Methanolacinia paynteri: one gene and its partners. Each later gene encodes a partner of the first gene's protein in a complex. Links are inferred from orthologs where the notes say so. Each region holds a gene or a part of one and is shown on either strand. Other genes may lie near its edges. The genes, in order: METPAY_RS02510, rnhB and fen.

What was found.
Region 2: the proteins of METPAY_RS02510 (region 1) and rnhB are in contact, whole or in part, in a crystal structure (PDB 3P83), measured with the Archaeoglobus fulgidus proteins. The link is inferred for Methanolacinia paynteri from one-to-one orthologs. Residues at the interface, in WP_010877842.1 of Archaeoglobus fulgidus: Val39, Ala42, Asn43, Val44, Ala45, Met46, Leu125, Asp168, Ser194, Asn218, Tyr219, Pro220, Ile237, Leu238, Ala239, Pro240, Arg241, Ile242, Glu243, Ser244; in WP_010878125.1 of Archaeoglobus fulgidus: Ala74, Ile178, Ala179, Ile183, Arg190, Ser195, Asn196, Leu197, Arg198, Gln199, Lys200, Thr201, Leu202, Asp203, Phe205.
Region 3: the proteins of METPAY_RS02510 (region 1) and fen are in contact, whole or in part, in a crystal structure (PDB 1RXZ), measured with the Archaeoglobus fulgidus proteins. The link is inferred for Methanolacinia paynteri from one-to-one orthologs. Residues at the interface, in WP_010877842.1 of Archaeoglobus fulgidus: Asn43, Val44, Ala45, Met46, Pro120, Arg121, Pro123, Leu125, Gln151, Met192, Ser194, Asn218, Tyr219, Pro220, Ile237, Leu238, Ala239, Pro240, Arg241, Ile242, Glu243, Ser244; in WP_010877775.1 of Archaeoglobus fulgidus: Lys326, Ser327, Thr328, Gln329, Ala330, Thr331, Leu332, Glu333, Arg334, Trp335, Phe336.

What each region holds. Positions count from the first base shown.
Region 1 is NZ_KN360926.1:12,305-22,699, reverse strand. What follows is about bases 717-3,532. They hold METPAY_RS02510 (DNA polymerase sliding clamp), read right to left. Parts: upstream 2,589-3,532; coding sequence 1,845-2,588; downstream 717-1,844. Other genes in these bases: moaA (GTP 3',8-cyclase MoaA), read left to right, coding at 3,420-3,532; METPAY_RS02505 (RlmE family RNA methyltransferase), read left to right, coding at 2,837-3,436; METPAY_RS02515 (DNA primase large subunit PriL), read right to left, coding at 799-1,842; METPAY_RS14560 (hypothetical protein), read left to right, coding at 717-794. Outside these bases: METPAY_RS02525 (thiamine-phosphate synthase family protein), read right to left, coding at 1-506; more of METPAY_RS14560, read left to right, coding at 612-716; more of moaA, read left to right, coding at 3,533-4,304; METPAY_RS02495 (hypothetical protein), read left to right, coding at 4,353-4,862; METPAY_RS02490 (ArgE/DapE family deacylase), read left to right, coding at 4,859-6,043; METPAY_RS02485 (MarR family transcriptional regulator), read left to right, coding at 6,149-6,418; METPAY_RS02480 (transcriptional regulator), read left to right, coding at 6,415-6,744; METPAY_RS02475 (Mrp/NBP35 family ATP-binding protein), read left to right, coding at 6,984-7,877; npdG (NADPH-dependent F420 reductase), read left to right, coding at 7,995-8,645; METPAY_RS02465 (FMN-binding glutamate synthase family protein), read left to right, coding at 8,900-10,395.
Region 2 is NZ_KN360931.1:151,357-161,850, forward strand. The notes cover bases 2,528-5,442. They hold rnhB (ribonuclease HII), read left to right. Parts: upstream 2,528-3,623; coding sequence 3,624-4,262; downstream 4,263-5,442. Other genes in these bases: METPAY_RS07750 (NAD(P)/FAD-dependent oxidoreductase), read left to right, coding at 2,528-2,844; METPAY_RS07755 (potassium channel family protein), read right to left, coding at 2,896-3,561; METPAY_RS07765 (hypothetical protein), read left to right, coding at 4,571-5,167; METPAY_RS07770 (hypothetical protein), read right to left, coding at 5,204-5,442. In the rest of the region: METPAY_RS07740 (4Fe-4S binding protein), read left to right, coding at 77-256; METPAY_RS07745 (NAD(P)/FAD-dependent oxidoreductase), read left to right, coding at 246-1,445; more of METPAY_RS07750, read left to right, coding at 1,624-2,527; more of METPAY_RS07770, read right to left, coding at 5,443-5,677; METPAY_RS07775 (site-2 protease family protein), read left to right, coding at 5,930-7,267; METPAY_RS07780 (nuclear transport factor 2 family protein), read right to left, coding at 7,387-7,797; METPAY_RS07785 (phosphotransferase family protein), read right to left, coding at 7,896-8,912; METPAY_RS14225 (M56 family metallopeptidase), read right to left, coding at 9,126-10,494. UniProt on the Methanocaldococcus jannaschii protein: Endonuclease that specifically degrades the RNA of RNA-DNA hybrids.
Region 3 is NZ_KN360934.1:127,799-138,173, reverse strand. Bases 646-3,441 are described here. They hold fen (flap endonuclease-1), read right to left. Parts: upstream 2,647-3,441; coding sequence 1,645-2,646; downstream 646-1,644. Other genes in these bases: METPAY_RS09145 (presenilin family intramembrane aspartyl protease PSH), read left to right, coding at 3,114-3,441; METPAY_RS09150 (hypothetical protein), read right to left, coding at 2,678-2,992; cofG (7,8-didemethyl-8-hydroxy-5-deazariboflavin synthase subunit CofG), read right to left, coding at 646-1,587. In the rest of the region: purC (phosphoribosylaminoimidazolesuccinocarboxamide synthase), read right to left, coding at 1-579; more of cofG, read right to left, coding at 598-645; more of METPAY_RS09145, read left to right, coding at 3,442-4,022; METPAY_RS09140 (NOG1 family protein), read right to left, coding at 3,973-4,935; METPAY_RS09135 (CBS domain-containing protein), read left to right, coding at 4,984-5,862; METPAY_RS09130 (PRC-barrel domain-containing protein), read left to right, coding at 5,973-6,224; METPAY_RS09125 (phosphoglycolate phosphatase), read right to left, coding at 6,213-6,926; DNA repair and recombination protein RadA, read right to left, coding at 6,944-7,915; METPAY_RS09115 (hypothetical protein), read right to left, coding at 8,043-9,377; lysA (diaminopimelate decarboxylase), read right to left, coding at 9,400-10,375. UniProt on the Methanocaldococcus jannaschii protein: Structure-specific nuclease with 5'-flap endonuclease and 5'-3' exonuclease activities involved in DNA replication and repair.

The DNA of each region.
Region 1 (10,395 bases):
ACGACAGAGGCAGGATCTTCACCGAGAATTCGTATCATAGGCTCTTTTCCGACTGCCCCCATGTCATAGATTACGTCGGGCACGTCGTCCTCACTGCAGCACGAGGCAACACCCCAGTCCATGGTGCTGACACCCGCAGGTTCTCTGCCCCGGTCGAACGACCGGATTTCAAGCGGCATATCTTCCAGTACCTTAAGAATCGCATCGGAATACCGGACGTTTGCTGCGGCCCTCATTTCAGGATCGTATTTCATTGCCGTTATTATTATCCGTGCAACATGATCGCTTGCACCCATCTTAACGTCTCCTACCGGAAATACGGCATCTCCTTTTCTGACGATTCTTCCCTCCACCGCTGCAACATCACTTACTGACGTCGCATCGGGAATCGCGAACCCTATGTTCATTCCGACTTCCGGTATCAGTTTGGAGTTCATATATTCCGAGATCTTTCCGACTGCCTTTTGAACCGCTCCGATTACTTTCTCTTTTCCGTCCGGGCCCATGATAATTATATGGTCATTATACTTTATTTCATGAGAGGTCGCCGGAAATGAGATGACGGGAATTCCTACCTATCATTAATAAAGGGAATTTACCAATATGTATTCATGAATTCGGTCGTACTGGATGTATCTGTTGCTGCAGCAAGCCTTATCGTGTTAATACTTGCAGTATTTGCCCTTCCGATGGTTTTGCCGGCAGGATATGCAACACTTCTCGCCCTCATATTATTCATGGCATGCATGAGCGCAGGCGGATATTTAATCAGCAATACCTATAAGGCTCAATAAAAGATCAGGAATTCTCTTCTTTATTTTGACTGCTCTGAGGTTTTTCCTCATTATCTGCAGGATTATTCTTCTGGGCCTTCTTTCTTGCCCTGTAATATGACAAAGGATGGCTGATATTTTTGCAATAAGAATCCCTGTTTACGCATAATCCGTATGTCTTCATGGTCGGACACGACGGGGGAGTATACTCGGTTCCCCCGCTGCCCGAGATATGCTCGACCTGGTACATCGTCTTTTCCACATCGAAATCAGGGGCGCGTGTATAGACCTCAACGATCTGGGTGCTGTCCATACCGATTACATGCATGAATGCCGTGAGTGAAAACCGGGCGGTGTGAGGAATATTCGTTCCTTCGGTAACCGCGTTTATTATTGCCTTCATGCACGGAGGGAAGGAGTCTTCATCCACTTCCCCGAACTGTTCCAGGAGCATCTCCTGGTAGCCGGCGGAAAGTTCGTCAGTAAGGGATTTGAGCATGCCGCAGATCTCTTCACCCACCTTAAGGGGGAGCTGATCCTCGAGCATCGCCCGGATTCTCTCTTTTATCAGTTCATCATATTCGCTCTTATCGATCTTTACAAAACCTGAGCCGACATCCCTGTTTATCAGCCTCCATTTCGAATCGTGCAGGGTCGTGCAGAGACCGATATATTCGATGACAGGGATCTGGTTCTCGTCAGGATTAAGGCCGACTACAGAGGCTATGTAATTTTTTTTATCCGGCACTTCAGCCTGGAGAAAAAAAGAGGCCCTTTCAGATTCATAGCGGCATAAACGACCGATAAGATTCCTCTCGCTCAGGCATGAGATCAGGATCCTTGCGAATGCATATGACAAGATCTCCCACTCGGCCATATCGAGCCGGACATCATCGAAGTTGTAGTCGAATTTTATTGCTTTCTCAACCCTTTCAGCGCCTTTTTTGACAATGAAGGATTTTTTACCGATAAGAGAATCGATAGAGTAACCACTTTCGCCGACAAGTTTCTGGGCTTCTTTTAAAAAAGGATATTTTGCAAGGTCTTTCTTGTCGAGCTCAACCGGCATCTTCAGTCAGCTTCAATACGCGGTGCAAGAAGATATTCTACATGCCCTTTTCCGTCTGCGATGCTGAATACGAATTTAACAGGGTGATCCACACCGATATGAATCTCGACCTGATCGGATTTGCCCATAACCCTTCCAAGGTCCTTCAGGTAATCCAGTGAGAACAGAGATCTTGCCTCTGCCGGGATAAACGAGACGAGATCCTCTTTCGCAAGCTCATAATAGATGTGATCCATATCCCCGTCTGCCTCCATATAGAAGACTCCCTTGTCGGGATTTATACCGAATGCGATCTTATCCGAGACGAGTGCGGCTGCTTTGATCGAATTATTAAGCGCTGTACCCGATATTACGACCTTTCCCGGAAGGCTTATAGACGGGGGGTTCGGATCCTTGCGTACCGTATTCACATCCAGAAGCGCGATGGAGTATTTATAGCCCGAAAAAGACATCTCCATCTTATGGCCTCCTTCAGGGAGCTCAAGAGAAAGGATCTCATCTCTTTCCATCATTGCGACGATATTCTTCATCTTGTTGATGTCAACCCCGATCTCGTTCTCCGTTGCATTGTAAGAAGTAAATGCATTGGATGAGAGTTCGAGGGATACCATTGCAACGTTGGCCGTATCTACGGCACGCATCTTGAAGCCTTCAGAGCTGACGTGCATGCGGCATTCCGTAACCATTGCGGCCATTACATCTATTAATTCCTTAAAGATACCAGTGTTAATTGCTGCTTTTAACATATTCTACCCCGTAATCCTGAATGTTAAGATTAAACATATAGTGTTTATCCGTACATTTATTATATTATTCTTAAATTAGGCAGAGAAGAGAAATATATTTTGATTGGTTTTCGTGTAAAAGATCGGATTCGATATGAAAAAAGCGTTAAAAAAGTATGGCGATATGCCATGCACTTTCACTATGCACATATTGAATGATTTATATGAAGTGCTGACAAAATTTAAATTATACTTTAATCAGGAGAATTATGGGATCTCAGTGGGGAAAGGACAAATATTACAATAAATCCAGATCCGAAGGCTATCGTTCAAGGGCCGCATACAAGCTTCTCGATATCCAGAAGCGGTTCGCCATAATCAGGGATGACGACAATGTCGTAGATCTCGGTGCTGCACCCGGAAGCTGGATGCAGGTGCTGCGCGATATGACTTCAGGAGCTATTGTAGGCGTCGATCTGAATCCAATCGCCCCAATAGAGAATACAATACAGATAACAGGAGATTTCACAACTGAAAAGATACAGGAAAAGATCATCTCGCATATTCACGAGGTTAATGTAGTGGTATGCGACGCATCTCCCAAACTTTCCGGAAGCAAATCATACGATCAGGCAAGAGCTATAGGACTCAATCAGGAAGCATTTGAGTTCGCCCGCAGAGTCCTTAAACAAGGCGGAAACTTTGTCATAAAATCCTTCCAGGGAGAGATGTTCCCGGAACTGCTGAACGATATCAGGGGATCTTTCTATTCCGTGAAGGTCTACAGGACAACGGCGTCACGCAGGGGAAGCACTGAGACATATATCATTGCAAAAAATTTCAGGGGATACAATGGAGCACCTGATTGATCGCTATAACAGGCCGGTTACCAACCTCAGGATAAGCCTTACTCCTAAGTGCAACCTGAAATGTTCATACTGCCACCGGGAGGGAGAGAAAAAATCTGGCGGGGAGATCCCGATAGAGGATCTTCGCGAGATCTTCAGGGTCGCGGAACTCTTCAATATAAACAGCGTGAAGCTGACCGGCGGAGAGCCTCTTCTCAGGAAGGATATCTGCGAGATCATCTCCATGATCCCGGAAAGCATGCAGTCTTCACTTACTACAAACGGCACTCTTCTTGCGGGTTGCGCACATGACCTAAAAGAGGCCGGCCTGTCAAGGGTCAACATCAGTATAGACAGCCTGAGCCGGGAACGCTATAAAGAGATAAGCGGTGTCGATTCTCTCGACAAAGTTCTCGCCGGTATCGACGCGGCAATTGCTGAAGGTCTTACCCCTGTAAAACTGAATGTAGTCCTGCTAAAAGGGATCAATGACACCGAGATCGATGATTTTATTGAATTTGCAAAAACAAAAGAAAACCTGGTACTGCAGTTTATCGAACTGATGGATTTCAGCAGTGGCGAATGCGGGGGATTTGACATAAATAAGCTGGAGGAGGATCTGGAGACCAGGTCAAGGACCATAATTACAAGAAGGATGCATCACCGGAAGAAATACTGCCTCGAAGGAGCCGAGATAGAGATTGTAAAACCGATGCATAACAACGAATTCTGTGGGCACTGCAACCGGCTCAGGATTACATCGGATGGTTTCCTGAAACCGTGCCTTCTCAGGAACGACAATCACATCGACATAAGGGGAAAACGCGGAAAGGAGATGGAAGACCTCTTCAGGGCTGCAGTCGATGCGAGGGAACCTTTCTTCAAATAGAATGCTCATTTGCAAAAATATTTTTGAATTGTAATCCAACTGGTAGATATGCTTCTTGAAAAGAATGAATACCACCATGTTCTGGATGTTTTATACAGCAAATCTCTTGTCCTGGAATCCGTCGGGGATTTCAACCAGGTTTTATACTTCTACTTTATCGATGCAATAGCACATATCGACTTCTCGGTCTGCATCCTGGCATATAATTACCACAATGTCAGGAACAAGATGAATATGGAATATCTCAGGTGGAGGATCGATGAGGAGAAGAAAGGAGAACGGGCATTTTTCCCCGAATTTATCAACTGGCTGAAAGAGAATCATCCTGAAAAGTTTAGTTCACTCCCTTCGCTGTGGAGAGAGATCTACGACAACTCTACTCCTGCAGGATACAGGAGTTTCAGGATCTCAATCGATCCGGGCAGCAACCAGCCCACAACCACAAACCAGTTCCTTGTCTGGATCGAGGAGTTCTTCTCGAAAGATTTCATCAAGAGTATCTACAAAGGCGCCTCGCTCGATCAACTCTTCAATGAATTCATGGCGACTAAAAAATGAACGAAAGACCCGATGTTGTAGAATTATGCTCGGAGCTTGTAAGGATTGATAGTGAGAACCCTCCGGGCGATACATCGGCAGTTATCGATTATATACAAACCATTTTTGAGAATTTTGATATTCCGTTTTTTAGAACGGATCTTCCCTGTGGGAAGAGCAATATCCAGACAGTTCTTCAAAACCGTCCGCTTCTCCTCCTCGGCCACGTCGATGTGGTTCCTGCCATGCCAGAAGGATGGGAGTATGATCCCTTCTCGGCTAAGATCGTCGACGGGTACATCTTCGGCCGCGGCACTGCGGATATGAAGGGCGGTTGTGCTGCACTAATAACGGCATTTATTGATAAGTGGATAGAAAACCGGGATGTCCCTGCCAATCTCTGTTTCGTCTGCGACGAAGAGTCCGGCGGACCGTCCGGGACCAGACACCTGATCAAGGAAGGTCTTTTACAGCCCTGCGATTGTCTCATTGCAGAATGTACTCCGTCTCTTCACCCGTCTATAGGGCAGAAAGGAATTCTTAGAATGAGGATCGAGTTCACAGGAGAACCGGGACACGGTTCACTTTATCCGGAAGTCGGAGTCAGTTCGATAGAAAAAGCACTTGAATTCGTCTGCCACATAAGAGAAATAAACAGGAGAACCTATCCTGTTTCAGAAGAATTCGACTGCATTATTAAGGAATCCGGAAAAATTATTGGGAAAGCGACAGGCATTACTTCCGTTGAAAACATTTTGAAGAAGGTAACGTACAACCCCGGACTTATCAGGGGCGGGGAGAGGATAAACATCGTTGCACAGAAATGCTGTCTCGAACTTGAAATGAGAATCCCATGGGGATGCAGTCCGGAGGAACTTCTCGAAGAACTGAGTTCTATATGCACTAATGACAGGATAACGGCAAAAGAATTCTCTTGGCCGACGTATACGGATGAAAATTCCGATATTGTCAAAATAGCTCTTCAGAATATCCAAAAGGTGTACAAAGATATCCCGTCTCCTTTTGTACAATGGGCGGCCACGGATGCGAGATTCCTGAGGCGAAACGGATTCAATGTCATAGAATACGGACCGGGGGAGATCAATACGCTGCATGGTGTAAATGAGGCGGTTTCTATTGAAGAGCTGAAAAAATCCGTAGAGGTGTATAAAGGAATTATTCAGTGTTACACAGGCAGATAATAATTATAAAATTGTGTTTATTTTTTTGGATTTGTTAATTTGATTAATTTAATAACCCCTTGGATCTACGAAAATTATATATGTTAACAGCGTTAACTATGTATCATGGTAGTTGTTAACGCTGTGAACAAGACTGGGCTTCCGCCCTCCGCAAGGATCCTAATGAGGGTGCTTGATGACGGAAAGCCGCGAACGTTTAAGGACATGACGAACGAAGCCGACATAGCACCCCGTACTATACGCTATGCATTGAAGCGCTTAAAGGAGAAGGGCCTTATCATCGAGAAGTTCAACTTCCGTGACGCAAGGCAGGTTCTTTACCAGAAGAAAGAAGTGCCAGAACTTGGAGATTCTCCGGATGTGGCTACGGTATGAACCTGCCCCTCTGTGATATAATGACCTGTGACGAGGTGGTTAGAAATTATCTTCCGCAACTCCGTGCAGAACTTGTCTGCCGCCTCGTCGAAGAAAAAGGCATATCCCAGGCAAAGGTGGCAAAATGGATGGGCATATCGAGGGCAGCAGTGTCCCAGTACATGAGCAGAAAGCGCGGGTCCGGAGAGATCTATATTAGCATGGATCTGGATGACATTATCGAGTCGTGGGCCGACGGAGTGATAACCGGCGAAGGTTCAGTTACGATTTGCGATATATGCCGCTGCGTCCAGAAAGTAAACCAGATTACCAGAAAGCCGAAATAGAACCTCTTTAAATTAAAAATTCCTGCAATTCTGAAATTCTGAATTACATCACTATAAAAAGTGCAATTCCTTAATTACGATCCTTTTGAACAACAGGAATTGCATGACATGCGAATGAAAGAATCCAAAATATTATTCTGCCGTAGATTCAAAAACAATTGAAACATCTGGCAAAATTGATAGCTTTATGGATTCTGAATAAAAACATTCATTATTCTGATATATGGAGTGGAATTATAATGACAGAGAAGACAGAACAATCATCATGCGACGGGCAGTGTTCATCATGTCCTTCAGCTACAAACTGCAATGATCCCCAGAAAGCGGCTTCAGGAATTCAGCCCAAAGTCCAGATGAACGTAAAGAACGTTATCCTTGTCCTGAGCGGGAAGGGAGGAGTCGGAAAGAGTACTGTAGCAACAAATCTTGCAATGGCGCTTTCGAACAAGGGATACAACACGGGCCTTGCCGATTTGGATATTCATGGCCCCAACATCCCGAAAATGCTCGGAATCGAGGACCAGAAGCTCGGATCGTATGACGGAAAGACCATAGAACCGGTAAAGGTCTCAGGAAAGCTGGGTGTAGTTTCGATGGCATTCCTCCTGCCCGATACATCAAGCCCTGTTGTCTGGAGGGGCGCTATGAAGAATACTGCCATAAAGCAGTTCCTTGAAGATGTCAACTGGGGAGAACTTGATTATCTGGTAGTTGATCTTCCGCCGGGAACCGGGGATGAAGCACTTTCGGTCGCCCAGCTGGCCCCGAATATTGCAGGTGCCGTAATCGTGACAACACCACAGGATGTTGCAATTCTCGACTCTTCAAAGTCCGTTAAGTTTATTGAAAAACTTGGACTGAAGGTTCTTGGAATTATCGAGAATATGAGCGGACTGGTCTGCCCGCACTGCGGCGATGTAATCGATCTCTTCGGAAGAGGCGGCGGAGAAAAAGCTGCAAAAGAGCTCAACGTTCCATACCTCGGGAGCATTCCGATCGATCCTGATATGAGAATCGCAGGCGACGAAGGAAAGCCGTTCATCCTGAAAAGAGACGGGAGCGAACAGAACAAAGTCACATGGAAGCATGTCGACGAAGTAATGGAAAATATTCTTAAACAAATCGACAATTAATTTTTTTCTCAAAATATCACAGGGATTTTTTCGCCAAACTTCGATAACAATCAGTGTTCTCAGTTAAATAGAGAAATATTATCATATTCTCAAATACAACCATATTCAGGAATTATCATGAAGATTGGCATTATCGGAGGTACGGGCGACATTGGTGAGGGGCTTGCACATCGCCTTTCACAGAATCACGAGATCTACATCGGTTCACGCGACAAGGACAAGGCATGCGAGACAAGTGAATGCATGATCAAAGCCCTTTCGGAAAAGGGCATAAATGCCCACTGCCAGGGAGTAACCAACCAGGATGCTGTCGACATGGGCGATATCGTCGTCATATCCGTCAATTACAGGCACCTTGAATCAACGATAAAATCCCTGACAGGTTTTGAAGACAAGATAGTAGTAACTCCGGTTAACCCGATTGGAAAAACAGATCATTTCTACTATGACCCTCCGGAGGAAGGCTCGGCAGCGCTTGCAATTAAAAAAATGCTTCCGGAGAGTGCAAAGATCGTAGGAGCTTTCAACAACATCTCAGCGCAAAAATGGAAGAAACTCGATGAAGTTCTGGATTATTCGGTCGCAGTATGTGGCGATGACCTTCAATCAAAGCAGATCGTTATGGGCCTTGTAGAAGAGGTATCGGAACTTACCGCATATGATGCAGGCCCGCTCGAGTCTTCTTCTATCATCGAGAGCATCACCCCCCTGATACTCAATATCGCGAAATACAACAATATGAAAGATGTAGGGATTAAATTCTACTAATTTTTTTTGTTTCCCCACAAACTATAGAATGATATTTTGCAATTTCCCCATTACAATAATCTATATAGAAAAATTTATAAGCGTCAGAAAGAAGATGTTTGTATGCACTCGTGAAAAGCATGAGTGATGGTGCATGCTAAAACATGCTTTTTTCAGGGAAAACTAGAAATCCTGAAAGTTTAAGGTATACTTATCGCAGGTTTAGTTGTATTCAGAGGTTATATTCCTGCTATACGAAAATCCAGAGGTAAACTATGGCGAATCTAAAGACACCAAATGCAAATGAAGCTGTACACACATCGAACCGTTCAAGAAATGTCGTACCTATGTCAGGCATGTGCTCGAGATGTGTTGACGGATGCAAAGGCAACTGTGACATCTGGCTGTCCTCTTTCAGGGGACGTGAAGTACTGTACCCGGGACCCTTCGGCGAAGTAACCGCAGGAGCGGATAAAGACTACCCGATCGATTATTCGCATCTTAACATACACGGATATGCAGTAGGCGCCAACGGGCTGCCGGAAGGAGTCAGTGCAGATCCCGACACTGCGGTTTTTGAAGATGTCAACACTGAAACCGAATACGGATGGGATATCAAAGTACCGATGAGGGTTCCGATCTTTACCGGTGCACTCGGATCGACCGATATCGCCCGCATAAACTGGGAGCACTTTGCAGTAGGCGCCGCAATATCGGGAATTACACTTGTATGCGGTGAAAACGTGTGCGGTGTAGACCCCGATCTTAAACGCGACAACAAGGGCAAGGTCATAGAATCACCCGAGATGGACAGGAGAATCGAGACCTACAAGAAGTTCCACGAAGGTTACGGAGAGATCCTCGTCCAGATGAACGTCGAGGACACCAGGCTCGGAACAGCCGAATATGTCTCGAGCAAGCACAATCTTGAAACTCTCGAACTCAAGTGGGGACAGGGAGCAAAATGTATCGGCGGTGAGATCAAAGTTCGCTCACTCTCAAGAGCGACTGAACTCAAAGAGCGTGGATATATAGTTCTTCCAGACCCGACACGCCACGACATCCAGAAGGCCTTTGAAGACGGGGCAATCAAAGAGTTTGAGCGCCATTCCCGTCTTGGATTCGTAACAAAGGAAGGATTCCTCGAAGAAGTCGACCGTCTCCGTGATATCGGTTTCAAGAGGGTCACTCTTAAGACAGGCGCATATTCGATGAAGGAGCTTGCAATGGCGATCCGCTATTCATCGGAAGCAAAGATCGACCTTCTTACGATCGACGGCGCACCCGGCGGAACCGGAATGAGCCCGTGGCCGATGATGAACGAATGGGGTATTCCGACATTCTATCTACAGTCACTTGCATACGAATTCGCAACAAAACTCGAGAAGAAGGGGTACCGCGTACCCGATCTCGCCATCGCCGGCGGATTCGCAGACGAAGCAAACGCCTTCAAGGCACTCTGTATGGGTGCACCGTACTTCAAGGCAGTCTGTATGGGCCGTGCACTCATGATCCCCGGAATGGTCGGAAAGAATATCGGGAAATGGCTCGAGAAAGACGAACTCCCGAAGACAGTTTCCAAGTACGGCACAAAGATTGAGGAGATCTTCGTATCTTACCAGGAGCTCAAAGAAAAATACGACGGAAGAATCGACGAGATCCCGCTCGGAGCAGTCGGCATATACACATATGCTCAGCGCTTCAGAACCGGCATGCAGCAGATCATGGCAGGAAGCCGCAATTTCAGCCTGAATTCAATTTCCAGAAACGA
Region 2 (10,494 bases), on another replicon or contig:
TGACGTGATATAATTACTTTTTGCAATTCTAACAATTGGTAAAGGTTAAAGGCATTATCTGATGTATAATATAAGAATGATCGTAATTCGTAGGGAGATTTGCGGATACTGCGGAGCCTGTGTTTCAGTCTGTCCTGAAGCTGCGCTGGAACTTGTAGATGCATATCTTGAAATCGATACGGAAAAATGCAAAAACTGCAGGATCTGCGTAAGGGTCTGCCCTCTTGGTGCACTGGGGGTTTCGGATGAAGAGTGAATATGATATCCTGGTGATTGGCGGGGGACCCGGCGGTGCGCTCGCTGCAAAAACCGCAGTCGAATCCGGACTTACCGCCTGTATTATCGAAAAAAGACCGGCAATCGGTGCACCTGTCAGGTGTGCGGAGGGTATCGGGGAGGATTTGATCTCGGAATTTTTCGATGAGGTAGATCCCAAATGGATCTCGGCAAAGATCGAGCGGGCCAAGATCATCGCTCCCGATGGATCTTCATTCTACCTTGACCCTGCAATGGCAGGCAATGAAGTGGGATATGTCCTTGATCGCAAATTTTTCGATCGCGATCTCGTCTGGCAGGCTGTCGATGCGGGTGCCGAATGCTATGTAAGGGCCCGTGCTGTGGATGCGATTGTCGAGGACGGCTATGTTAAGGGCGCTGTCATCGAATACGGGGGAGAAAGATACGAAGTTCGTGCGAAGGTCGTAATTGCGGCCGACGGCGTGGAATCGAAGTTCTCAAGGTACTGCGGGATCGATACGACCGTTCCGCTGAGAGAGCTTGAGACCTGTGCCCAGTATCTCATGACCAATATCGACATCGAGCCCGGCGTAACTGTCTTCTACGTCGGAAGAGATGTGGCTCCCGAGGGCTACATCTGGATATTTCCGAAGGGCGAGAGATCTGCGAATGTCGGCATAGGCATCTCGGGGACCCAGTCCAAGGATGGGAAGAGGGCGAAGGACTACCTCGACAAATATGTAGCGGAGAACTTCCCCGAAGGAAAAGTCATCGAGCTGATAATAGGCGGTGTCTCTGTCTGCGAACCCCTTGAGTGTACTGTTGCAAACGGACTTGTGGTCGTCGGGGATGCGGCAAGGCTCAGCGATCCCATAACAGGCGGCGGCATATACAACGCAATGTATTCGGGTAAACTTGCAGCAGAGGTTGCGGCGGAATGCATTGAGAACAATGACTGGAGCAGGGATGCCCTTATGGAATATGACGAAATCTGGCGTGAATCAAGGATGGGCAAGGCTCTCCAGCGCAATTACCAGATTAAGGAGATCTTTGTAAAACTTGACGATGAGCAGCTCAATGCAATCCTGAATTCGGTCAACAATCTCGCGATGAAGGAGTTTTCGACACTCACCCTGATCAAGGAACTGATGAGGCTCAATCCCAAGGTGCTCAAGGATCTTAAAGGGCTTAAGAAATATTTTGAATAAAAACCTGAAACATATTTTTCTATTCTGTAATTATCGGGCACGGCAGCGATCTCAATTGATAAAAATTAGGACGTAACCGGATGTATATTTTAATAAATGATCGTTATTCGCAGGGAGATTTGCGGAGACTGTGGGATTTATATAAAGGTCTGTCCTCCCTGTGCGTTGGGTGTGTCGAATGAAGAATGAATATGATGTCCTTGTAATAGGCGGGGGGCCCGGCGGTGCACTTGCGGCAAAGGTCGCTGCAGGCTCGGGGCTTTCGGTCTGTATAGTAGAAAAGAGGCCGGCAATAGGTACTCCCGTGAGGTGTGCGGAAGGTATCGAGGCGAGTGTGCTCCCGGAATTTTTCAATGAAATGGACCCCAAATGGATCTCTGCAAAGATCAGGCGGGCGAAGATCGTAGCTCCAGACGGTTCTTCATTCTACCTCCGTCCGGCCGTGTCGGGCGATGAGGTCGGATATATCCTCGATCGCAAGTTCTTCGATCGCGATTTAGTCCGGCAGGCTGTCGATGCGGGAGCAGAATGCTACATAAAGGCCCGTGCTGTGAACGCCATCGTAGAAGACGGATATTTGAAGGGTGCGGTCCTCGAATATGGGGGAGAGAGATCCGAAGTTCGTGCAAAGGTTGTCATTGCTGCCGACGGCGTTGAATCCAAGTTCTCCAGGTACTGCGGGATTGATTCTACGGTCCCTCTAAACGGAATTAAGACCTGCGCACAGTACCTTATGACCGATATCGATATCGAACCCGGGGTGATTGTTTTCTCTGTAGGGAGAGATGCGGCGCCGGAGGGCTATGCCTGGATATTCCCGAAGGGCGAAAGATCTGCAAATGTAGGTGTTTGTATCCCGGGGAACCGATCCGGTGACGGGAAGAGGGCGAGAGATTACCTCGACAAATATGTAGCAGAGCACTTCCCTGAAGGAAAGGCCCTCGAGTTGATGACCGGGGGTATCCCGGTATGCGAACCCCTTGAGTGCACTGTTGCAAACGGGCTTATAGTCGTCGGGGATGCGGCAAGGCTGAGTTATCCCTTCAGTGGCGGGGGCATATACAATGCGATGTATTCGGGGAAGCTTGCAGGGGAAATCGCCGTGGAATGTATCGCAAAGAATGACTGGAGCAGGAGTGCTCTCATGAAATATGATAAAACCTGGCGTGAATCAAAGCTTGGCGGCGTCATCAGGCATAGCTACCAGATTAAGGAGATCTTTGTAAAACTTGACGACAACCAGCTAAATGCAATCCTGAATTCCATCAGCAATATTATAGTGAAGGAGCTCTCGACGTTTTCACTGGTTAGAGAACTGGTGAAACTTGATCCGGGGATCTTCAGTCCTAAGATCCTAAAAGATCTTGCCTGGCTGAAAAACAATGCTCTTAATTTATAGATAGAATTGACGGAATCCCTGAAAATTTTTTTGTTTGATATCTTATTGGTATTATTTCGAGGCTTTCAGCTGCTTGTTGAGGATCTTCATGCATTTTTCTTCTGAGTCTTTCTTGGTGAACACGATAATCGTGTCTTCCGGCTGAATGGTAATCGTGCCGCTCGGAATAATCAGGCCCTTCCCGTCCCTTTTTATCGCGATAAAGACGAAATCCTTGACCTCGAGCTCTTTTATTTCGTGATCGACGAACGGTGCGTTCCTTTCGACGGTAATCTCGAATATCGTTCCGCCGGGTATTGACGCGAGCTGCTGCATGTCAGGGTTTTCCGACCAGTAGTAGAGCCTGTTTGCGACAAGTTCGTCGGGGTTTTCGCTGATTATAACGCCGACTTCCTTGAACAACTCCGAGTGCTCGATCTCGTTTACGATGGAGATCAGGCTCTTTACATTGAATCTCTTGGCCAGCCAGCATGTCATGAGATTTACGGCATCGTCGCTGGTGGTGGTTACGACCGCATCGGCACGGTCGATTCCCGCATCTTCCAGGATTGCCCTGTTCGTTGAATTACCTGTAATTGCCAGGACATCGTAATGCTCGAGAATTTCGTTGCATCTCTCCTCGTCTTTATCGATTACGACGACGCTGTCGCCGTGCTCGGCTGCTGTTGCGACAAGGTTTTTCCCGATTCCGCCAAGGCCGATAATTATGATATACATCTCAATTCACATATTCTCCGTGACCATAGATATAATCTATGAAATCAAATATTACTATTTAAGTGATTTGTGGGATAGATGAAGCCGGAAAAGGTTCGGTATTGGGTCCGATGGTAATCGGCGGAGTTGCAGGAAAAGATCTCTCAGAGTTCGTGAAGAAGGGTTTTGCCGATTCGAAGACTCTCTCCCCCCGGCGGCGCGAGCAGTTTTACGAAGAGATTGTTGCGGAGTTTAAAACAACGACGGTCGTTCTGTCTGCGGCGATGATAGACGAACTCCGTTCTTCCATGACAATGAACGAGATTGTGGCCAGATCGCATGCACGTGCGATTACGGATCTCATGCCCGATACGGCATATGTCGACGCCTGCGATGTAAACGAGGTGAGGTACGCGGAGACGATCTCGGGCTTCCTGAAGAACGACATTACCATAGTGTCGAAGCATAAGGCGGACGATCTCTATGCAGTCGTGAGTGCGGCCAGCATAGTTGCCAAGGTTACCCGTGACAGGATGATCGAAGATCTGAAATCCCAATGGGGTAATATCGGCAGCGGCTACCCGTCCGATCCCGATACCATTGCCTTCCTTAAGCGTTATATCGAAGAAAGAGAGGAGCCCCCGTCAATAGCACGAATGAGCTGGAAGACGATTTCGAATATGATGGCTAAAAAAAACCAGAAGAAATTGTTTGAGTTCTGATTTCGGATGAATTATTTACAGTACATTTAGCGAGCTTGCCGAGTTTCGCCGCTCGGGGGACACTCGTCTGTCCCCTGAGTGGCTATCGCCATTGAGAGGCCCCGAGGTCGGGGCCGATCCGCGGGCCGCCCGGCAGGCCCGCGGCGAGGGGTTGCCAACGCTGTGTTTCAGGATATTTGTTCGGGATACTGCAACTTTATAGATCATTATAATAAAAACGTTTATGAAACAAAGGTTTCATGGACTGTTTCATGTAAATCACAACGTGATTTTCATGTAAATCAACAAAAATCACTGATGAGTATAGAATGTCCGAAGATTTGAGTAGTAAAGGACCGGTGAAGAAGATCGTCTGGGAAAAACAGATCCCATTGTTTTCAAACACTGTAGTCCTAAAACAGCTCGCAATGGTTATCATTATTCCGGCATTTTTTTTAATGATCTTCCTGATTGTCCTCGACACGGATATGATCGTGGAGGCATTTATGGTATTCGTTCTCCTGCTTGGAATATTTGCAGTACTTTCCGTTGTTGCGATGGGGATGATCCATGCTGCAACAAGGGGCGGCCTGTCTGCGACCTTCAGCCTTGACGATAAAGGAATGTACTATGATGCCTGCAAAAACTCCAGGGCTCTTAATAAGATTACGATGACGGGCGGAATCCTGGCGGGCTCCCCGGCGCTTCTCGGCGGGAGCATGATCAATATTTCAAGGGAATCGGAATCGATGGCATGGGGCGACGTTAAAAAGATCACAGCCTACGATTCCCAGAAGACGATAGTCGCGTACAGAAAGTCCCTGATAAGCCCGGTAGGTCTCTTCTGCACCGATGAAAATTATGAAGAAGTGCTGGATTTCATCAGATCGCGTCTTCCGGAGGGCATTGCCCTGAAAAGGGCGTGAACATTAAAATCGAGGCTTCGTAAAAATATATTTTATTCAAAGTTTCAGTAAAGTTGCCTCAGTTACTGGTTTAATTAAATCATAATTATTTCTCTCAATTTCAGTTGGTATTTTGTTTGGTAATGGGAAATGGCTATTGCTATCATATTCTGTACAGCAGTAAAATCGTTTTTCGTCTAATACATAATTATGAAAATTTGTCAGAATGTAGTCAAAACCGTCTGTAGCAAAATATGAACAAAAGTCAGGAAAACCTATCAATAATAAGCAAGGGTAGCCAGAATTTTCATTTATTTCTTTTAATCTGTTGATGTCTTTCTGGGTAAATACTTTTTCTTTTATAGCTGCAAACATTCTAACTTGTGGTAACCAAAACTGAGTGTACAATTTGTTGACTACGTTTTCATCCCTTTCAGATATGTATTCATATGTTATTCCTGCAGTTTTAAAATAAACTGCCCAACGTGCTTCTATTTCACTATTGAAACTATGATTATCATATTCGATCATAAAATCTAATTATCTTGGGAGAGCATAAAGCTAACATTCAGCAACAAAAAACACAACAAAATGATCTTTTTCACAATCCTATGTTTTAGATTTCCATGATTAGATCAAAGAAAGATAAAATGTAGCTTTTGAATAATAACCAGTCTATACATGACAAAATAGGGATAATTTTTTAACTATCTCTTTGAATATTTGCCGGGTGTATCTTTTAGCTAAACTATTTCAGAATATAATTAAAACATAGATGGGAAGATGAGCGACCTGATAACACTTAACTGGATATTCATAATTTTATTCATTGTGGCGCTGTATCTTGCAGTGATCTCATATATCAAATCAAATAACTTGTGGGAGAAGCATATCACTTTCTTCGGGCCTTTTCTCGCGTTGAAGACCGATAATGTCCGTTTTTTGGACTGGTTCAGGAACTATTCCGGTTTCTTCAGGATATACGGAACGATTGGTGCTGTTGTTGTTGCGGTGGTCTCCGTATTCTTCTCGGTACTGATGATCTTTTCATTCCTGTTCTACCTGAGGGAGACTCCTCCCAACACCGAGATATTCCATGCCACAAATCTTCTCGCGATCCCGGGAGTAAACGACTTCATCCCCTTAACCTTCGCTGTTATATTCGGGCTTGTCTTTGCAATGGCGATCCACGAACTCGGCCACGGCATCCTTGCCCGTGTCGAGGATATGAGGGTGAAGAGCACAGGACTGCTCTTCTTCATCATTCCGATAGGGGCGTTTGTCGAACCGGACGAGGAGGATGTCGAGAAAGCGAGGGGAATGCCGAAGATACGAATGTATGGGGCAGGTATCACCAATAATCTCGTAGTATCTCTTATATGCCTCGTCCTGCTTGCAGGTCTTGTAGGTATGCTTACTCCTTCGGATTCGGCATACATATACGGCGTTCATACCGGGTATCCGGCATATAACGCATCTATTCCTCCCGATTCGCTGATCCTTGCGATCGACGGTGAGACCGTCTCCAGCTACATGGATGTAAGCAGGGTCCTGAACGGTACGAGTCCGGGCGATACGATCTCCATGACGGTCCTGAATTCAGGGGAAGAGTCGTTATACAATATTACTCTCTCAGAATGGCCCGAGGGTTCGGGTGCAAAAGATTCGGGATTCATGGGAATCTCGTATTATAACAACCAGGTAATCACCGATACCTTCGGTACATATACCCTCAGTCCACTCGGGCCGATGTTCCTGAGCTACATCCCGATCAACGTATTCATGGGCGACGATACCTCGGGTCTTGGTTTCCTCCTGATAGACAGGCCGTACCAGGTTGCATGGAACGAGCCTTTCCCCGGCTACTTCCAGGTAATACAGGTTGTATTCTGGCTGTTCTGGTGGAATTTCGTTCTCGGAACATTCAACGCCCTTCCGCTCGTCCCACTCGACGGCGGTTATATTCTTCGCGAGGCTGCCGACAGGTTTGCGGAGAGGATCGGAAGGCCGTCTCTCGGAAAGGTCATCTCGGGTGCTGTAATATTTATCGTGCTCTTCGCACTGATCGGAACGATATTCATCGGTGTCCTGGCGGATGCAGGGATCTCGTTTACGGGATGATTTGAAAAGATCCTTTTTTTCAATATTTTCATTCGATCCGATTAAGGATGATAAAAAATCTGAAGATATTTTGGCCTTGTCTTTTGTGCCGTATTTTTAGCAAACCTGTGAATGCCGATTCACTCTTCGGGCACCGAGGAAGGAACGGAGAAGTGGATCTGTTCGATGAGCCACCTGTCGGAGATCTTTCGCAGGGCCATCGTCGACCTGCCGTCGATCGTATGCGTCTCCGATCCCGGGATAGTGAAATCGACCGAGTTCAGGGTCATGACCCAAGCCACCGGGCCTTCGCCGTCGATCTGGATTCCGGTGAACTTCATTGCATTGACAGCCGCCTGGCTCATATCGCGTTTGAACTGCCGGGCAAGAGCTTCGTGGCCGATGAAGTCCTCGTCCGCCCCGCTGCCGAACCCGCGGACTTCAGGGGAAAAAACTGCCATAACTCCTTCGATGTCATTTTCCTGGAAAGCCGTGGAATAGGTGTCCATTACAGCATGAATTTCCGCGTTCTGTTTTTCAGTTAAGCTCATGACAGGTGGTTATGTGGATTGGTTGTATTTGGTTTTTTTCTTCTGTCTATCTTTTGCCCTGTGATAAAACCCGTGAAGAGAAACCAAAAGAAATCCTGTCAATCGGTGATATTTTCAGATCTAAACGTGTTATAGGCAATTAATGAATTGTCTCTGATATTAAAAGCCGGAATTCCCTGGTTTATTAAACGGATGGAAAAGAACATGTTTTCAATAATTGAAGTAATGTAATCTTTTTTAAATTCATCATGGCTATATCCGTCAACTTTTTTTGATAAATACTTGTAATAATGATCCAGCAACGGCAATGCATCCTTTTTATCGGGAGCGATATGATATGCCACAAGCATTGCAAGATCATCTGTACAAAGACCCATTCTTACAGCTTCAAAATCTATAAATTTTACAGACTGATCTACCGGTGATATGAAAGTGTTGCCGGGATGCAGATCGCCGTGGATAATTGTTACATTTTTACCCGAATGGAATCTTTCACTTATGACATTTGGATAATTATCCCTGAGATAAGAAATTGCATCATCAAAGCATTGTAAATCGGAGGGATTTATCCGATCCTTATATTTAGCTTTATATTGAAGGTAGTTTTTTTCCAAACCCCTCAGATGCACATGAAAATTTTCCAGATGCCAGGGAAGCCCGATCTTCCTGAAGGCATCTTCATTCTCCCAAAATTCTGCATGGAATCGTGCAGCCGCTCCAAGACAGGAAATGTAATTTGATCTTACGAATTTGCCGTTTTTCGTCTCTTCATCAAACGCAGATCCCTGAATAAATCCGGTATTCAGGTCTTCTGTCAGCATGACACCCCTGTCCGGATCTAAATGATATATCCGTGGTATCGGCAGGTTAGATCTTCGTCGCAGCAGATCTGTTTTCCTGATTTCCTCTTTAGTAATGAGAAGTGCTTTTTCGATGAGATAATATGCTTTGCCGTCTGAAGTGACGGTTATCGGGGTATTAAGCGACCTGCCGGTCTTTCTTGGTTTTAAACGCTCAATCCTGGCATTATCAGAGTTAAATGAAGGATCTGCCTTTGAAAGGATTTCGGTTATTTCATCATTATGCAAACCAGCATTGTTTCTTTCCATGTTCATAGCCCAAATTTTATTATCTTTATGTTATTTGTTCAGATTTTATTTCAAATTCATTTATCCATTTGAAACAGGAAGATCAATAGATTTTATGGGATTTGGATCACTATTCCGTAATAAACTCCATCCGGGTATAGAGAATCCCGGATATTGCCATCTCTACCAGGCCGGGATTTTCATTTTTTTCTTGGAAAAAAGATGGATTTGAATATTTTTTCAAGGCCATTGCCATTCTGTTATGGAGGCAATAATTTGAAGAGTTTCGTTATTGGACAAATCTTCCAGCGTTTCAAGATTACCATTCTCATCACGGACAGCCCTTAAATTCTGTCCGTCGCTGTCCGCAGGATTATAGAATGTAGTAACACCTTCATCATACAACAGATGAACGGGCTTTTGCCGGTAAGTCCATGTTTTGGTTGCTTCGTCATAGGATACCCCGACAGAAACATAGGCCGATAAACTATCGTCTTTCCAGTCGGGATCATAGGAATAGGAGCCGCTACCACTTCCAGCTACAGCATTCATAGCATTTTGCGCCTCCAGAATTCTTTGTGTCCTGCTGTCGAACTCGGCCTCTGATAAGACTTCAATTCCTGTCAGTCTGTAATTGGCATCCCGGACAGCTTTCAAATCTACTTCTCCGTCCGTATATGAGAATCCGTTGAGATTTCCTTCCGCATCAATCGTATCGATGAAATATCTCACCGGAATATTGTTGTAGTAAAACCGGTCCCTGTCTGCATCATAGGTCAGACCGTATTGTTCGTAGATGGAATATTTTCCGGCAATTTGCTCCTTTCTCTGCTGTTCGATCTTCTCCTTTTCAGCCGGGTTTACAGTATCATCAGTTTCAATAGCGTTTCCCTTAGTGGTATATTGTTTATCCACTCCGGTCAGCATTCCATTTTCATCATATATCGTATGAATAATGATTTCACAATCATAACCGTCGGCAGATTCATAGCTGAATATTCCACCGTCTTTCTTTTCGTCAATAAACTGTTTTACCAACTGACCATTATAATAGACATTGCCAAGGCCGCTTCCCTGCTGCTGTTCTTTGTATTCAATTCCATAATTCTTATACTTAGAAAATCTCTGCGCAAATGTTTCACCTTGTGTTCCTGGTACACCTTCCATTGTGTATGTGACTGCATCCGAAGATCCCTTTAAATCGGACAAATTTCTGTTTTCAAATTCTTCCTGGCTGTATTTTACAATTCCTGTTAATTCGCCAAATTGATTTACACTACCATCACCATTGTCTATAACTTTTCTTATCGTATGCACGTCAACAGTGCCATCTCTATTAAGATATTTGTAATGGGCGCTTGACATGGTATCACCTAATTCTACACCATCCCAGAAATATCTGACAAGTTCATTATTAAAGCGCATCTTGTTGTTTTCATCAAATGAAATGCCATACTCACCGTATTTGGATAACAGTTCCTGTTCCGCCGTTATGTTTCTCTCTATCTGTGAACTATCCTCCGCAGTAATCACATATGTTGTTTGTATTTCAGAAGCAACTGTGACAGCAGCACTGGTGGCAAATACGGTTGTCATCCCAACGATCAAA
Region 3 (10,375 bases), on another replicon or contig:
TATCTCATCTCCAAGGACAATCCTGTCCCCGAGCCTGCCGAATTCGATCTTGAAGTCGACGAATACAAGGCCAAGCTTGTCGAAGAATTCGAAGAGTATCTTATTTATCTTCAGCGTCATCTCACGAACTTCTTTCAGTTCTTCGGGTGTCAGGAGACCAAGGGCATATATGATATCGTCGCAGATGGGGGGGTCTCCGCGTTCATCGTTCTTGTAATCCGTAACGACCAGCGGCGGATTTAAGACCTGCCCGTTTTCGAACGGGAATTTTTTCACGAGTGAGCCAGCTGCCCTGTTCCTTCCGATGACCTCAAGGGGGATCATCTTAAGTTTTGAGACCAGCATCGTTCTCTCGTCGATCATTCCAATAAAATGCGTCTTAATTCCCTTCTCCTCGAGCATGCTGAAGAAGAATGCCGAAACGGTTGCATTATAGACTCCCTTACCCGAAAACTGGTCCTTCTTTTCACCGTTGAATGCGGTGATGTCGTCCCTGAATACGGCAATCAGCTCGTTCGGATTGTCGGTCCCGTAGACGGATTTTGCTTTTCCTTCATAAAGCAGTTCTTTTTTCGCCATGTTAGTTATGCCCTTGAATTATTGTTGCTCATTTCTCTTTCCGATATCATCATTAAGTTTTTCAATAAGGCACTTAAGCCTCTCCGGAAACCAGCCCTTATCGATGTACATCTGGTATATGCAGAGCCTCTCTTTCAGCAGGTGATCCCCGACTGTAGCCTTCAGTTCGTCGATTGCGGGCCACGGGTGCTCGGGATTCACGTAATCTATCGTGACCGGAGAAACGCCGCCGAGATCGTTGACACCGCACCCGATGAAATACTGCGCATCGGCAAGGTTCGGGGGGATCTGAACCGATATATCTGCAGGCAGGATCTCCCGTGCGGAGGATATCGCCGAACAGAATTCCTCTCTTCCCACAGTGGGATAGTCCTTCATATCCGTTCCGTCCTTCGGGCAGAAGTTCTGGACGATGACCTCCTGGATATGTCCGTAACGCTTATGGAGATCCCGGATTACCTCGAATGACTCCTCGCGATCCGCAGTGGTCTCCCCAATTCCTACGAGAATTCCTGTCGTAAACGGTATCCGAAGCTTTCCCGCATCCTCCATCATCCCGACCCTCACCTCCGGCTTTTTACCGGGAGAATTCCTGTGGGCGGGGATCTCCGCGGTCGTCTCGAGCATGAGGCCCATGCTCGCGTTGACCTCCTTAAGCACATCAAGCTCATTGTAATCGAGAATTCCCGCATTGGTGTGCGGCAGCATCCCGGAGGATATGGAAAACTCACACATGTCGTAGCAGTAATCTAGAATTGTAGAATATCCGGTTTTTTCGATGTACCCGGAAAAACCGTCTTCCTCTTCAGGTTTTTCACCGAAAGTAAAAAGGGCCTCTGTACATCCCGCAGCGGCACCGGCCCTGATTATGCCTTCCGCCTCATTGCGGGGCATGACACAGTCCGGCCCCACAGGAGTCCTGAAGATGCAGTAGCCGCACCTGTTCCTGCACACATTGGTCAGGGGTAAAAATACATTGCGCGAGTAGGTGATCTGCCTCTGCTGCATAAACAGTATTCAACCTGAATCTTATTCAACCAATCGGAGAATAGAATTTGTCGCCGGTTAAAACCAGCTGTCAAGAGTTTTTTGCCCGGATTTCACCCCGATCCTTTCAAGAACGGAGTTGACCCGATCTTCAGAGAAATCATGCCTGCCGCAGAGGTACGAAACGACTCCCTCGCGGTCCACGTGGGACCATGAGAGGGAATAATCCTTTGACACGGGAGGGTTTAAGAAGAATTCTTTCACGGGGGCGGGATCGAATTCCGGATCGTTCTCTTCGAAGGTCTCGTAGAATTTCCCGGATTTTACAATCTTTAAGGCGGTCTTTGCACCGACACCTTTCACACCGCTGTTGAAGTCAGTGCCCACAAGTATTCCGATCTCGATTAAATCCTCACGTGTGATTCCCTTCCCGTCAAGCAGATCGGAGAGCAGGATCTCTTCGGGATTGACTGTGATCACCCTACCTCTGACCTTTCTCTTCCGGCTTACGGTCAGGTTCCTGACAAGCCTCGGGGCCCCGAAGAGGAGAGAATCGTAGTCCTGGGATATAGAGTACCTTACATCTCCGTTCATGGCCATGTACGCCGCCTGTGCCTCCCCCTCGCTCATGGCGTCTATACAGGGAATTCCCATATATCCCAAAAGTTCCTTCGTCCCTGCAATTATTGTCTCGTCGACTTTTGTCGCAGCCCTTGCATGACGGAAGGCGGATGCTGTATCCCCTACCGCGACAGCCTGCCTGTAGGCTGTTTCGGCCACCGCTTTTCTCTCCCTGCGCTGTTCGAGCGTCTCCGATTTAAACTCTGGAGGTGCACCGTCAAAGATGAAAACCGGTTTTATATTGTTCTCAAGGAAGGTGGTTATTCGGAAAAAAATCCCGGACAGGTGCGAAGTTACCCGTCCTTCCCTGTCCATGAGCGGAGTCCCGTCGGGCTGTCTTATTGTTGTCAGAAACTGGTACAGTGCATTATTTCCGTCGACTGCCGCGGTTCCCAGGAGGTCGGCCCAGTCTACGGGAGTTTTATAGTCGGAGATCAGATCCCTTATTGCTACGCCCATTAATTATTCACCAAAAAAGAATTCGGGATATTTAACGATATACCCGGCGGGAAAGTGAACTGACAGTCGCTTCTACATCCCCTACCATCCTGTCGCACTTCTCGTCAATACTTTTTGAGATCTCCTCAAAGTTCATTCTCATTGTCATTTCTCTTGTAGACACGGCTTTTTCAAAGCTCTCGAGTCTCCTGCCGAGGGACAGTATCAGACCTGCAAGAGAGATCATCATAAGACCTGTCGATACTGCAACGATCCAGTCCTGCCATAACCTGATCACCATTACAAGTGTAGATATGACAAGGATGACTGCAAGAATCACATCCTTCGTTCTTTCTCTTTCATCCATGTTCTTAAATGATTACAGAGAATTAATTAATCTAACTGTCGATATTTATGAAAACGATAACTTCTTAGGAGAAACAATATCACCGTTTTTCCCTAAACAAGGGGTTAGGGGGTTTTAAAATATGAACGTTAAAGAAAATCTGCCTCTGTTTGCAATGTTTGTCATGATGATAGCAGTACAGCTGGGTGCACTGCTCATCACACCGACAATAAACGAAGCGGGATATGCTGCCTTTGAGGACCCGGGGGCTGTCGAGAATATACTATATTTTATAATAATACTTCTCGTCTTCACTGCGATAATGCTCCTGCTGATCAGGCACGGGTTTAAACGCATTCTCGGGTACATCATCGGGGTATCCATATTCCTCGTATTTTTGTATATCTACAGTGCAATTGCACTGCTGCTCACTGAATCGGAGCTCCTCGCTGCGGTTTTTGTACTGCTTCTATCTGCTGGATCGATGGCACTTCTCTATAAATATCCCGAGTGGTATGTCATCGATATTCTCGGAATCCTGATCTGTGCAGGTACGGCATCCATCTTCGGCATCTCGCTCGAGGTCTTCCCTGCGATCGTGCTGCTTGTAATCCTTGCCGCTTACGATGCGATATCGGTGTACAAGACGAAACACATGATTTCGCTCGCGGAAGGGGTGATAAATACAAAATCGCCTATACTCGTGGTAATTCCCAAATCACGAAATTATTCCTACATTAAGGACGATCTGAACATCGGAGAGGGAAAAGAAGAGAGAGGGGCCTTTATCATGGGCATGGGAGATCTCATCATGCCAACGATAATTGTTGTATCTTCTTATGTTTTCATCAGCACTCCCGACAATCCGATATCGATCCTCCCGACGATCGCTGCAATGATAGGATCTCTTGCCGGTCTCTGTGTCCTGTTATGGTATGTGGTCAAGGGAAGACCGCAGGCAGGACTTCCGACACTCAACGGCGGTGCGATTATCGGATTCCTTATAGGGTGCACTCTCGCCGGGACTTGGGGCTGGATTCCCTTTCTTTAAGAATTATCTTCATAATATCCGATACCCCTTCTCTTGTATTTGTCGACATATTCGGATACCCGTCCATCCTCCGGACATCGCATTTGTTTATGACGACTACTACGGGAGTCTCTCCCACAATTTTTTTGACATTTTCGAGAAGACCTAACTGATCCCCGACAGAATAACCGCATGTCTCGCTCGCGTCGACAATAAACAGTATCAGGTCCGAGACATTTTTAATAGCTGTCATCGCCTGGTTCTCGACATCGTTTCTCTTTTCATGGGGCCTGTCCAGGAGGCCGGGAGTATCCACGATCTGGATTCTCTCCCTTCCTACAGGGTGGTGCCCTACCATGATGCTCTTCGTCGTAAAGGCGTATCCGGCGATCTGCGGTTTTGCCGATGACACAAGGGCAATAAACGAGGACTTGCCTACGTTGGGGTAACCTGCGACCACCACGGTGAACTCCTCCTCGCGAATATCGGGAAGTTTCCGGAGAATGTTTCGTGTTTCGTTCAGGTACTTCAGATCGCTGTCCACCTGGTAAAGAACGGACGCAATTCTTGCCGTCGCCTTCTTCCTGAGTTCGACAGGATTCTCCGCATTACGCATCTCCCGTGCATACATTCTCCCTATTTCGCGTGACTGGGATGCGGCCCACTGTATCGCCCCCAGGGACTTTTTGATATTGTCTACACTGAGCAGGATATTTATGATATCCATATAAAACGGGGATATCTGGTCGAAACTTGGAAATTTTGAAACTGTATCTGTAAGTTTGTCATAGACCGAACTGTATACCGAACGTATGAACTCCTCGTTCGCGCGGTCTTTATTCCTTTTTTCCTTTTTTATGGCTGAAGCCCGCCCCAGCGACCTGTCAAGTATCTCCTCGGCCGTGGGGATTGTTGGTATCTTTTCGAATTCCACTGATAATAACCCGAATCTATTTATGTAAACCTATATGATTAATTTATTATGGAGTTGTCCCTTATCCAGAAGGATATCCTTATCACTTTAATCACGCTTTACCACAGGAAGTCTGTGGCAATAAAAGGTGAAGAGATCGCCGAACTATTAAAAAGGAACCCGGGAACAGTACGAAACCAGATGCAGGCGCTGAAGGCGCTGGGCCTTGTCGAGGGTGTTCCGGGACCGAAAGGGGGTTACACTCCCTCTTCGTCGGCTTATAACGAATTAAACCTTCTGGATTATGAAAAGGGAAGCGATGTGCCCCTGCAGGTCAACGGGGAATATCTCAAAAGTGTAAATGTCGCGGAACTTGACTTCACGACGTTGTGCCACCCGGACCTATGCCACGCCGTTGTGAGAATCATAGGCAGTGTCAAGGGCTTCAATATCGGCGACGAGATCACCCTTGGGCCTACACCTGTAAACAAGCTCCTTGTAAAGGGAGAGGTCTATGGCAAGGACGAGGTGAACAGGTCGCTCCTGATATCCATATCTGAGATGATCTCCCTCCCCAAGAAGCAGATCAGCCACTACATGAGCAGCCCTGTCCAGAAACTGGACATCAACGACACTATAAAAGATGCAATATCGCTTTTCAGCAGGCACCACATACACGGGGCACCGGTAATGGACAAGGATATGCTTGTGGGGATAGTGACGCTTTCAGACATTGCACATAAACTCGATGAGGGGAAGGACATGGACACGACGATGGATAAAATCATGACGGAGGATGTCGTGATCGCTCCCCCGAATATCAACCTTTTCGAGGTCATAGGAAGATTCAAAGAGCAGGAAATCGGAAGGATAGTAATCGTAGACGGAAAAAAGCCGATCGGAATACTTACGCAGTCAGACATCCTTAAAGTTTTCCCGTCCCCATAGACAGGATGGAAATCTTTAAACCGGTAAAAGTGCTGAAACGGCTAAAAAATAATTCATACTGAATTTCTTTAAGATAATTTAAATAGTATTATTGCACTATTTTTTTTAACATGAAGAATGTATTTTCCCGAAATCTTTCAAAAAAGCAGGTTATGAGTACAGACGGGATGGTTATTGGGACAATCAGGAACATTATGATCGATCTTGACACAGGAAATGTCGACAGCCTTGTAGTCAGGCCCGAGCAGGGCTTTGACACGGGCGGTTACAAAGTTGACGGAGAGCGCCTTTTTATTCCTTTCGAAGCTGTAAGGGATATAAAAGACTACATAGTCGTTGACAGGTACCTGTCAAAAGAATGAACTGAAGATTTCCCTGATTTTTTCCGAAAACCCGTCCCCATATTTTTTCATGCTGACAGAGTCTGCTGCCTCGACTGCTCCGCTCTGACCACCTGCAACCGCAATACCAAGCCCTGCGGCCTTAATCATCTCCCTGTCATTGTCCGAATCTCCTACTGCAACAAAATCCGATAATGGTATGCCCATCTCTTCCGCCACAAGTGCCAGGGTGGTTCCTTTGTTGATATCCCCGGACTGGATATGTATTGCAAAACCGGAATCAAGGATCTTTACAGGCATTCCCGACACAATCTCGCGAACCTCGGCCGGGTCTACTGTTCTCGCAAATGCAACGTCTGCAAAACGATATTCAGGGCTGTAGAGCTGAAGTTCTATTCCTTTTTCATCGTAATATTCGCGGACCTTCTCATAAGCCTCAAGACACGCGGCCCTGTCCGAACAGATCTTTCTCTCCCCTGCATATGTGATCTTGTAAAGGCCACCGTTCTCGGCGATAATCGTGCCGTCAGTTCCGATCATCTTACAGAGAAATGTGAGCGAGCATTCGGTATTTCCGCTTGCAAGAACAACGGGTATTCCGTTATCCACAAGGGTCCTGATTACAGAGACCGAATCCAGGTTCAGGCGGCGCTCTTTATTTGTTATTGTCCCGTCGATATCGGTTATAACTGCACGGGGATGAAAAGAGGATTTATTGTTCATCTATATGATATTATCAATCATACAGGTTTAAGACCTGCCATCTCGACCGAGAAAGCGGCCTCGCCTTCAGGCTGGTCGGGGCTGTCGACAAGTTTTGCAACACGTTTCCCGCCTTTGCTCTTGCGGAGGTATACCCTGAACTTGGAGGCATGACCAACGATGTTTCCCCCGGTCGGTTTCGTCGGGTCTCCGAAAAACACAGCAGGATTCGACTGAACCTGGTTTGTGACAATTACGACTGCATTGAACTCTTTCGCAAGCTTTGCGAGATCATACATGTGCTTGTTGAGCTTTTGCTGCCTTAGGGACAGGGTTCCTCGTCCGGCATACTCTGCACGGAAATGGGCCATGAGAGAGTCGACCACAATGAGTTTTAAGGGTTTATCGGTCTCTTTTAATTCTGCGGCAAGTTCACGGACATTGTCCAAAAGGAGCATCTGGTGATCCGATGTAAATGCCTCGGCCACGTGGATATGCTCGAGGAACTCCTCGGGCGAGGGAACATCTTCGAGATCAAGCCCTTCGACCATCTGGCGTATCCTCTCGGGACGGAATGTATTCTCCGTATCTATGTATATGACCGATCCATTGAGCCCGCCGACATCCTCGGGGAGCTGGGCGTTTACAGCCATCTGGTGCGCGATCTGGCTTTTACCTGAACCGAACTCACCGTAGAATTCAATTATCGACATGGTCTCGAGCCCTCCGCCCATAAGTGCGTCAAACTCGGGAACGAAAGTAGTCAGTTTACGGACTTTCTTTCTCTCTTCAAGGACATCGGTACCCTTCCGGAACCCTCCGATATCGGCCATCTTCCTGGCCTCGCGAATCATCTTTTTTGCCGTCGATTCACCGATCTCAGCGGCCTCGGCGAGGTCGGCAAATGAGGCGGTTGCTATACCCTCAATGGTGCTGTAACCGGCTTCACGGAGTTTGTCTGCAGTTGTAGGCCCGACACCGGGCAGATCTTCAATCTCAAGTTCTGTCATTTTTTATACCTCTCGAACTTTCTTAAAATGTGCCTGTAGAAGAAGCTCCAGGCAACTTTTCATACTAATCAATAGCCAGATTGATAATAAAGATAGCACGCCATGCGGTGCGAAAGTAATCGCCGGCTCAGCACCCGCATCGCTTTTTCACTTCATCAAGCCCTGACTTCATCAGATCGATATCTTCTCCGCAGATCTCGAACCGGCTCACCTCAACTCTTCCTGAATCATATAAGATGCCCCATACAAGAACTTCGGAGCATGGAAGCATCCCGTTTTTCAGTTCTTTTAACAGGTAACAGCAATCTCTGCTGTCAATGCTGTAGCAGCCACCGCCTCGCGGAGTAATGATTCCCCTAATGCAGACCTGTTCCCCACCGTTCTCCTTAAGAGATACAAAAGAGCTGTAACCGGCATGGATCTCCGGCAATGACGGGATTTCATTGAACCCGGGTCTTTTCGATCCTTCCCTTGCCTCCGCGAAGAAGATCTCGATTTTGTCGCCTTTCACAAAAGGCAGACACGCCTGTTCTCCCCAGATGACCAAAGCCCCTGCCCCGCTCTCATCATATACCTGCAGGTTCCTGACATGAGATGCAGCACCCTTTCTGGTAACGAAATCACGCACCCTCCCCGGATCATCGATACAGACCTGGATCGATCCCCACCAGTCTTCACGGATCCCGGAAATCCGCGATGAAAACTCATGAACAATCTTCCCTTCTTCCACAGGAACAGGTGCTATCAGGGATTTTTCATCGGCAGTGTAACTTTTCTTCGGACCTGAAGAGGGCCTCTCGTATATGCCTGATATCCGGACAAAATCGCCACAATTAAACGTTTTTGCCGATTCGTTATTCCAGAACATAATCTCAGCCTCCCCCGAACGGTCACCGGTTATGAGGCGTATATAACGCGACTCCTTCCCGCCCGGAGCCTGAAAAACTCCCTCTCCGGCAAAGACGAGAATAACGCAATCAAGAGATACAGGACTGAAGGTCTTCATACCGTTCTTTCGAAGCGTAATCTCAGGAGGGTTCTCGGGTTTCCTGAGATCGGCGACATCGACGGCACCTTTCCTCCTGAACCTGCCCACCACCTCAAGGATCTCACCTTCGGAGATCTCCCCGGCCGCAAATGCCTTTTCGTCCCAGAGAGTAAGCACGACTTCACCGGTCTCATCCCCGCACAAGACCCTGGATACGAAGCCGTAACCGCCTTCCTGACGTTCGAACCTTTCAGCTTTCTTAACTTCAATTACACGACAAAAAAAAGAGACCAGGGACGGGCCTGCCTTTAGTGCCGACAGGTGCGTATGGAGCCTCCCGGCGTCCGATACCACATCTCTTGCGGCAGACCTTTCCTCCTTTTCATCGGCGGAGACCCCCACCCTGTCTTCGACAAGCCTTTCGAACTCTTCCCACGAGCAGAGGTCATCCATCAGGGCGTAATGGATTCTCACCTGACTTTAACCCCTGTAACCCCTACTCTTCGTGCCAGGGGAGCTTCTGCATCGTATTGATGATATCGATTATGCTCTCTCTCCTGCGCATGGGTGCCGACTTTTCTCCCTTCACCATAACCTCCATGCACCTGGGACGGCTGTTATACTGCGAAGCCATCGAATAGCCGTAAGCACCGGCATCAAGGACTGCCATGATATCGCTGTCAGCTACCACAGGAAGCTTCCTGTCCGCTGCAAGAATGTCTCCGGTCTCGCATATGGGGCCTGTAACCGTATACGTCTCGACAGGAGCCTCATCAGCCCTGTTTGCAACAACGACTTCATGATATGCATCGTACATTGCAGGCCTGATAAGGAGATTGAATCCGGCATCAACATTGACAAAGTTCTTGTGCGCCTTTTTGACGGAGTTAACCTTCGTAAGAAGTATCGTGGAATCACCGACAAGGTACCTGCCCGGCTCCACCCATAGCTGGGCCTTAATCCCGAGCTTTTCAATTCCTTTGAGGAATACAGGCATCACTGCCTTTGCATATTCTTCAGGCGTGGGCATCTTGTCGGTCTCCCGGTTATAAGGAATGCCGAGCCCGCCGCCTATGTCTATGAATGCAAGACGAACACCGAGATCTGTTATCTTTCCCGCAAGATCGACCATAACCTCGGCGGCCTTTCCGAACGGCGCCACATCAAGGATCTGAGAACCGATATGGCAGTGCATTCCGACAGGCGTCACGTTATCGGCTTCCATGGCCGCCTTGTATGCGTCAAGGATCTGGCCTGCAGGAATCCCGAATTTGCTCGTCGCAAGGCCGGTTGCGATCTTGGGATGGGTCGGAACCTCGAGTGCGGGATTGATCCTGAACGAAACTTCGACCTCCTTTCCTTTTCTCTTTGCAACCTCCGAGAGCTGCCTCAGTTCATCGAAAGAGTCGAGCGACACACGAACGCCTTTGTCCACGGCAAGTTCAAGATCCTCTGTTGTCTTCGAACTCCCG